DNA from 2 places in the Arthrobacter glacialis genome. Region 1 is predicted to be linked to the other one. Evidence: predicted binding sites of a transcription regulator. Region 1 holds the regulator's gene; the other holds the start of a gene.

Region 1 (4,393 bases):
CTTGTCCTCTGAGGGGGTCAGCGGCGGCTTGGTCGAACCATTCTGCTGGTTTACCGGATGACTCACAATGACTGGCCTTTCAACAAGCGAAACTGCTGGCCAACATATCGCTGGCCACTCTCTAGGATACGGGTGCCGTGAGGAAGTCAATCACTTCTTCCACCCGGCCCAGCAACGAAGGCTCCAGATCGGCGTAAGAATTCACCCGTGACAGCAGCCGCTGCCACCCCAAACCAATGTCCTCAGCTGTGCTGTGGGGCCAGCCAAAAGCTTTGAGGATGCCCAGCTTCCATTCCATTGATCTCGGGATAACTGGCCAGGCGGGAATGCCCAAGGTGGCTGGTTTGATGGCCTGCCACACATCCACGTACGGGTGGCCCACCACCAAAACGTTGTTGTGTGTGCCGGGTGACTTCATGAGATTGGCCACAATGCGCGATTCCTTGGACCCCGGCACCAAGTGGTCCACCAAAATGCCCAAACGGCGGTTGGGGCCGGGGGAGAAATCCGCCACGGCTGCCGCCAAGTCATCGATGCCGCGCAGGGGCTCCACCACAATCCCTTCAACGCGCAAATCGTCCCCCCAGACTTTCTCAACGAGTTCGGCGTCGTGCTTGCCCTCCACCCAGATACGACTGGCCTTGGCCACTTTGGCGCGGCTGTTGGCAACTTTCACCGAACCGGAGGCGGTGCGCAGGGTTTGCTGGGTGGCCACAACGCGCGGGGCGATGAGCTCAACGGCCGCGCCTTCATAGAGGAAACCAAATCCCAAGGGGAAGGCCCGGATTTTCTCGCGCCTGTCGGCAAGCTCCACAATGTGCATGCCGCCGGACTTTTCCAATCTGACCACCGCGCCCACCCAACCGGTTTGCTGGTCCTCCACCACAAGCCCGGAAACGGCTTCCACCTTCGGCAGGGTACGGGCGGGAGGTGGGCTCAAATCTTGGGGGCCCCACTGGTTGAATTCCACGCTAAAACCTGACTCTTCATTCTTGGGGCAACGCTCATGGCGAACGCTGCAACTGTGAAAATCCATGCTAACCGCTTCAAGGGCACAATATCCGGTTCACCATGGCCACAGAGGCACGGGAGGGGCGGCAGAAAAAGTATTAGACTTAGCACTTGGTTGGGTAGAGTGCTAACGTCCTTGTGCTGCCACAGCCGGCAGCACACCCAGTGCAAGCAAGGCGTTTGTGTGACATTGAGAAGGAGGTGACAGGTATGAGTGAACCACGGAAGTTGGAGGTCCTGCGGGCCATTGTTGAAGACTACGTACACACACGCGAACCTGTTGGCTCCAAAGCGTTGGTTGAGCGGCATCATTTGGGCGTCTCCAGCGCCACCATCCGCAATGACATGGCAGCGCTGGAAGAAGAAGGCCTGATCGCCGCCCCGCACACCAGCTCCGGGCGCATTCCCACCGACAAGGGCTACAGGCTTTTTGTTGACCAGCTGTCCGCGGTCAAACCGCTTTCTGCCGCCGAACGCCGCGCCATTGCCGTGCTGTTGGAGGGCTCCACTGATCTTGACGATGTCCTGGAACGGACAGTGCGGACCTTGGCCCAGCTGACCAACCAGGTGGCTGTGGTGCAGTACCCACGCTCGGCCGGAGCCACGGTGCGCCACATTGAATTTGTTTCGTTGGCTGCACGCCAGGTGCTTGTCGTTCTCATTTTGGCGTCCGGCAAGGTTGAGCAAAACGTGATCGACGTCGGAGCCAACGTTGATGACGCCATGCTGGCTGGGCTGCGGCAAGTGTTTTTGGGTGGCCTGCACGGGGTGACCGTGGCAAGCCTGCCCGAGGCGGTTGTCAGGATCCCGCCCACAGTCCAGCCTTCCGAGCATGGACCTGCGGTGCGCCTGGCCCAGGGTTTGGTGCTGTTGGCCGGGAATGCCCGGGAAGACAAGATTGTTATGGCTGGGACGGCCAATTTGGCCAGGTCCAACAATGACTTCCCACTCAGCATTGGCCCTGTCCTTGATGCCTTGGAGGAACAGGTTGTGTTGTTGCGCCTTTTGGAGGCGATGGCACAAGATTCCTTGGGCATGTCAGTGGTCATTGGCCGTGAGAACCCGCACGATTCGTTGGCCGAGGCGTCAGTTGTGGCGACCAGTTACGGGCCGGGCGAAACAGCCAAGCTCGGAATTGTGGGCCCAACCCGGATGGATTACCCCAACACCATGTCCAGCGTGCGTGCCGTGGCACAGTACCTGTCTAGAATTTTGGCCGGCTAAGCGGCCACCGATTCCACTAAAGAGAGCAACACTTTGAGCAATCACTACGATTCATTGGGCGTCGCCCGCGACGCGACCGCCGAGGAGATCAAGAAGGCTTACCGCAAGCTGGCGCGTAAGCTCCACCCCGACGTCAATGACGCCCCGGATGCCCAGGACCGATTCAAGGCTGTGACACACGCCTACGAGGTCCTCTCCGACCCGCAAAAGCGGCGGGTCTATGACACCACGGGCAATGAGAACGGCAATGACAACGGTGGCGGTGGCGGCAACTTTGACGGCCAGGGTTTCGCCTTCCAGGACATCTTCGAGACGTTCTTTGGCGGCAGTGGAGGCGGTGGTGGGCGTGGTCCGGCGTCGCGCATGCGACGCGGCCAGGATGCCCTCATCACTGTCCGCATTGACTTGAAAGAGGCAGTGTTCGGCGTCAACAAGAAACTCGAAATTGACACGGCCATCACTTGTGGCACCTGTGAGGGCAGCTGCTGCCGTCCGGGCACTTCACCCACCACGTGCGATGTTTGCCACGGCAGCGGCCAGATCCAGCGCCCCGTGCGCTCCATCCTGGGCAATGTCATGACGCTGGCCACCTGCAACTCCTGCCAGGGCTTTGGCACCATGATCATTGACCCATGCAACGAGTGCATGGGTGAGGGCCGCGTGCGTGACCGCCGCAGCTTCACCATCAAGGTCCCGGCAGGCGTCAGCACAGGCACCCGCATTCAGTTGGCTCACCAGGGCGAGGCCGGTCCGGCTGGTGGACCGGCGGGTGACCTCTACGTGGAGATGAAGGTCAACAACGACCCCAACTTCCTGCGCGAAGGCGATGACCTGCACGCCACCCTCAGCGTGCCCATGACGGCTGCTGCGTTGGGCACTGAGCTGACCTTTGAAACCTTCGACGGCGAACAGCCCATCAGCATCAAGCCGGGAGCCCAGGCCGGGGAGATCATCAACTTGCGCAGCCTGGGTGTGACCCATCTGCGCGGCTTTGGCCGCGGCGATCTCAAGGTGCACATCCATGTGGAAACACCCACCAAGGTGGACGCCGCCCAGGAGGAGCTCCTGAAGCAGCTGGCCGCCTTGCGCGGTGAAACATTCACCGAAGGCAAGCTGGTCTCCAGCGGCGGCATGTTCGCCAAACTCCGCGACAAGCTCGGCAACCTCTAACGCCCATGAGCAACCCTGTCTTCTATGCCACGCCCGCCGAACTTGCCGGTCTCGGCCCGGGTGCCACGTTTTCCTTGGATGGTGCCGAGGGCAAACATGCCGTCACCGTCAAGCGGCTCACTGTCGGTGAGCCCGTTGACGTGTGCGACGGCGCAGGGTTGCGTCTTGTCTGTTCAGTCACCGGAGCCGAGAAGGGTGTGCTGAACGTTGAGGTTGCTGCCGTTATGGCCGAACCCGCGCACAACGTTCAGTTCACGCTGATTCAGGCGCTGGCCAAGGGGGACAGGGATGAACTGGCCATCGAAACCGCCACCGAGCTGGGAATCGATGCCGTAGTTCCGTGGCAAGCTGAGCGATCCATTGTGCGATGGAAAATGGACAAGGCAGTCAAGGGCCCGGAGAAGTGGCGCCAGGTGGTTGCTGCCGCGGCCAAACAAGCCCGTCGGGCCACCATTCCACAGGTCGGTGCGCTGGTCGGTACCGCCGGCATCTGCGAACTGATCAAGGCGGCCGACCTCGCCCTGATCCTGCATGAAGACGCCACCGAATCACTGGCTGTGGTGGCTCGTGCCTGGACGGCTGCACAGGCGCCCACAGAATCGCCCGCACCCTTGCAGCTTCTGATGATCGTGGGACCGGAAGGCGGCATGAGCGACGCAGAGGTGCACGCGTTCCGTCAAGCAGGGGCGCAGACCGCCCTGTTGGGTCATCACGTGTTGAGATCCTCCACGGCCGGACCGGCCGCAGTGGTACTGCTCAGCCAAGAACTGGGCCGCTGGTAGGCCACAACCGCTCCCACAGCTCGCAAGCTCGCCGCGGGGCCCTCGCGGTTGCGGATCCACCCACGCCCTCCCTAAGTGCAGCCGCTGGCGCGTCTGCACTTAAGGAACCCTCGGGCGCGTGGGCCCAACAACCGCTCCCACAGCTCGCTGCTCTTTAGGGTTGGCTGATGGTGACGATCTTGGTGTCCAAACCGAGCTGCCGCCCC
Region 2 (4,393 bases), on a different contig from region 1:
TCATTCATTGTGGCGGTCCTGGCTGGCGCCGCCGGAATGCTCTCGCTGATTGGGCGCAAATCCACAATGCTGGTGGGGGTGTTCATCTCAGTCACAACGGTTCCGGCAGCGGGGTACGTTGCAGTGGCCGTGGTGTTGGGCCAGCCCGACCGCGCAGCCGGCTCTGCCTTGCAACTCTTGCTCAACATGGCCGGCATCATAGTCTCGGCCGCGGTGGTCTTGCTGATCTACCGTCTGATCCGACGACGTCGTCCGGCACTCTCGCAGTACTCCGCCGCCCAAGCCAAACTTGGGCTGCCCCGGCTGGGAGCTCGCCGCACTTTCCGGCGTTAGAGCGAAAATGCCGCCGTTCCCGCAAAATGCCACCGGTATATCGGTGGCAAAATGCGCAAACGGCGGCATTTCTGAAACGGGAGCAGCTGGCGTTAGTGCTGGTGCCCGGCTTCTTCTGCCTCGGCGGGCTTGTCCGTCACGAGGACTTCGGTGGTGAGCACCAAAGCCGCGATGGAGGCTGCGTTGCGCAGGGCCGAACGGGTGACCTTGACCGGGTCGATGACGCCGGCCTTGACCAGGTTTTCGTACTCGCCGGTGGCCGCGTTGAAGCCGAAGCCGTCTTCGAGTTCGCCAACCTTGTGCACCACAACGTAGCCGTCGTGGCCAGCGTTCTGGGCGATCCAGCGCAGCGGCTGGGCAACAGCCTTGCGGACCAATTCAACAGCAGTTGCTGCGTCACCGGTCAGGGCTGCAACAGTGGCATCCTCGTCGAGAGCCTTGGCGGCCTGAACCAGTGCGGAACCGCCACCGGCAACAATGCCTTCTTCCAAAGCGGCACGCGTTGCGGACACTGCGTCCTCAATGCGGTGCTTCTTTTCCTTCAGCTCAACCTCGGTGGCTGCGCCAACCTTGATTACACCGATGCCGCCAGCCAGCTTGGCCAGGCGTTCCTGCAGCTTTTCCTTGTCCCAGTCGGAGTCGGTGCGCTTGAGCTCAGCATGCAGCTGGGCTACGCGGTCGGCAACTTCAACAGCTGTACCGGCACCGTCAACGATGGTGGTGTTGTCCTTGGTGACCGTGATGCGGCGAGCCGTACCCAGTACTTCAAGGCCAACCTGGTCCAGAGAAAGGCCGATCTCCGCGGAGACAACCTGTGCGCCAGTCAGGATCGCAATGTCCTGCAGCATGGCCTTGCGGCGGTCGCCGAAGCCCGGAGCCTTGACAGCAACAACGTTCAAGGTGCCGCGCAAGCGGTTGACGATCAGCGTGGACAGAGCCTCGCCGTCAACGTCTTCAGCAATGATGAACAGCGGCTTGTTGGCAGCAAGTGCCTTTTCAAGCAGCGGCAGGAATTCCTGCAGGCTGGAGATCTTGCCCTGGTTGATCAAAACCAGTGCATCTTCCATGACAGCTTCCTGGCGTTCCGCGTCGGTGACGAAGTACGGGGACAGGTAACCCTTGTCGAACTGCATGCCCTCGGTGAGGACCAGTTCGGTGGAGGTGGTGGAGGATTCCTCGATGGTGATCACACCATCCTTGCCAACCTTGTCGAATGCCTCGGCGAGCAGGTCGCCGATTTCCTGGCTCTGAGCGGAGATGGCGGCAACTTCTGCAACCTGTCCACCCTCAACCGGGCGGGCGTTCTCCAGCAGGCGCTTGGCAATGGCTTCAACGGAAACCTGGATGCCGCGCTTGAGCTCGCCGGGAGCCGCACCTGCGGCAACGTTGCGCAGGCCTTCCTTGACCAGTGCCTGCGCCAAGACGGTGGCCGTGGTGGTGCCGTCGCCAGCAACATCGTTGGTCTTTGTGGCAACTTCCTTGGCCAGCTGTGCGCCGAGGTTCTCGTACGGGTCTTCCAGCTCCACCTCGCGGGCGATCGTGACGCCGTCGTTGGTGATGGTGGGAGCGCCCCACTTCTTGTCCAGTACTACGTTGCGACCGCGCGGGCCAAGTGTCACCTTGACGGTGTCGGCAAGCTTGTCGATGCCGGCCTCAAGGGCCTTCCGTGCGCTGTCGTTAAATGCAAGCTGCTTAGCCATGCGTTGTGTCCTTTCACGCAAAGACCCCGCGTTCGTGACCTAGAACGGTCCCGGTCGCGGGGCTTTACAAAGTGGTTACTTGAGCAAAAGTCGTTACTTAACGACGATGGCCAGTACGTCGCGGGCCGAGAGAACCAGCAGCTCTTCGCCACCGGTCTTCACTTCAGTTCCACCGTACTTGGAGTAGATGACGACGTCGCCAACGGCAACATCGATCGGGACACGGTTGCCGTTGTCGTCAACGCGGCCGGGTCCAACTGCCACAACTTCGCCCTCCTGGGGCTTTTCCTTGGCAGTGTCCGGGATTACCAGACCGGAAGCGGTAGTCAACTCTGCTTCGAGCTGGCGAACAACAATACGATCCTCAAGAGGCTTAATAGAGACCGACACTCGGACCTCTCCTTCACACGTAAATTCTTTGGATGGCTGGCAGTCTTCTTCACCATGTTTATCAGGAGCCCCAACCGTCGTCGCGGTGCCGGTGTTGCTCCCATGGCCAAAAAGATAAGCAAGTTAGCACCCTCGGGGTGAGAGTGCTAACCCTGACTCTATGGAATTGATTAGCACTCGGTCAAGGCGAGTGCCAGCTTTTGGCTTAAAAGTGCGACGCCGGCGGGCCTGGTTTCGCTCACGGCGCACCTTTGGCGCCCGCCCCGGGGCACGCATTCATCGTGAGTGCGCAGCTGATGCGACTTCTGACGCTGGAAGTCGCATCAGCTGCGCACTCACGGCCGCATATCCCTGCCCCTGAGTGCACCGCGGTGACGCCGTTCGCGTCGGCCAGGTTGACGTTGGCGCCGTCGGCCAGCAGGGCCACCAACGAGGCAGAATCATTGTTCATGGCCGCACCAATGAGTTCCGTGTTGAGAGCCACTTGCTCTTGGGGTGTCAGCGGCGCCGCGCTGGATGCCGGCGGTACTGCAGACGGCGAGGAAAACTGAGCCTTCGAAGTCGCCACGGTTGGAGCAGCAGTCCCGGAATCGGATCATGCTGGCCAGCCTGGCGCGTCGCATTATGCCTAAACCTCTTTTGGTGTCTTCAGCAAAGATGTCAGGATAAAGCTATGACAACGAGCCCCGTGCAGGTGCGTGACCTCCAAAAGTTCTATGGCAGCTTCAAAGCCGTGGACGGCATCAGCTTCGACATTCATGAGGGCGAGACATTTGCCTTGCTCGGGCCCAACGGTGCGGGCAAGAGCACCACGATTGAAATCTTGGAAGGCTACCGCAACAAGACCAGCGGTGATGTTCATGTCCTCGGCGTGGAGCCAGCCCGCGGGGGGCTGGACTGGAAGGCGCAACTGGGCATTGTTTTGCAATCCACTGGGGAGAGCGGCAATGTCAGCGTCGTGGAGCAGCTGACTCATTTCGCCGGCTACTATCCGCATCCACGCAACGTTTCTGACGTCATTGAGGCTGTGGGTCTGGGCAGCAAAGCTAAAACTCGCATCAGCAAACTCTCCGGCGGGCAGCGCCGACGGGTTGATGTGGCCCTGGGCATTATTGGCAGGCCCAAGCTTTTGTTCTTGGACGAGCCCACCACCGGCTTTGATCCGGAAGCCCGGCGACAATTTTGGGACTTGATCAACCAGCTCAAGGCCGAAGGCACCACCATCTTGCTCACCACCCATTACTTGGATGAGGCGGCAACGTTGGCCGATCGGGCAGGAGTCATTGTGGGCGGCAAACTTGTGGACATCGGCCCCATCGACGCTATTGGCGGGGCCAGCGCGAGGGTGCCGCTGGTGCGGTGGCGGCAGGACGGCGTCGTACGTAGTGAGCGCACAGCCGAACCGGCGGCACTCGCTGCTCGGCTGTACGCCGAGGCAGGAGGCGAGGTGGACGGGCTGGAAATCACCCGACCCAGCCTCGAGGACATTTATCTGGACATGGTGGGCAACCATTCCACCGCGCTCAAGACTGCGGAGGAGAACGCATGAGAACCCTGCAACTAGGCACCTCTCGCATCGGCTACGAGCTCAAGGTGTACTTCCGCCAGGGCGATACCGTGTTCTTCACGTTCCTGTTTCCCATCATGATGTTGTCCATCTTTGCCGTGGCCTTCAGCACCAGCGGTAACATCGGCACGGCTCCCGATGGCAGCGGCGGCATCACTGTGGCGTCGTTCTATGTGCCCGGCATGGTGGCCGCGGGCATGTTGCTCAGCGGGGTGCAAAACCTCGCGGTGGACATTGCAGCAGAAAAGGGTGACGGCACGCTCAAACGCCTGGGCGGCACTCCCCTGCCGGTGTTTTCCTATTTCATGGGCAAGATCGGCATGGTCCTGCTCAGTTCAGTGTTTCAGGTGGCATTGCTGCTGCTTGTGGCCCGGGTCGCCTTCAACGTGGAGCTGCCCAGTGA

What was found. Region 1 encodes HrcA, which represses chaperone genes, less so after heat shock. Its sites were predicted from a motif close to TTNGCACTCGNNNNNNNCGAGTGCNAA; they were not measured.
Region 2: the regulator HrcA is predicted to act here: its motif matches at 2,594-2,620, upstream of groES (co-chaperone GroES).

The regions. Positions count from the first base shown of each region.
Region 1 is NZ_PPXB01000007.1:170,982-175,374, reverse strand. Features, by position in the region: gene CVS28_RS10850 (DUF4870 domain-containing protein) at 1-66, opposite strand, end outside; gene CVS28_RS10845 (DUF3097 domain-containing protein) at 122-970, opposite strand; gene hrcA (heat-inducible transcriptional repressor HrcA) at 1,222-2,235, shown strand; gene dnaJ (molecular chaperone DnaJ) at 2,269-3,405, shown strand; gene CVS28_RS10830 (16S rRNA (uracil(1498)-N(3))-methyltransferase) at 3,411-4,187, shown strand; gene CVS28_RS10825 (GerMN domain-containing protein) at 4,342-4,393, opposite strand, start outside.
Region 2 is NZ_PPXB01000013.1:82,401-86,793, reverse strand. Features, by position in the region: gene CVS28_RS15105 (DUF389 domain-containing protein) at 1-333, shown strand, start outside; gene groL (chaperonin GroEL) at 426-2,033, opposite strand; gene groES (co-chaperone GroES) at 2,127-2,423, opposite strand; gene CVS28_RS15090 (hypothetical protein) at 2,662-2,991, opposite strand; gene CVS28_RS15085 (ABC transporter ATP-binding protein) at 3,097-3,972, shown strand; gene CVS28_RS15080 (ABC transporter permease) at 3,969-4,393, shown strand, end outside.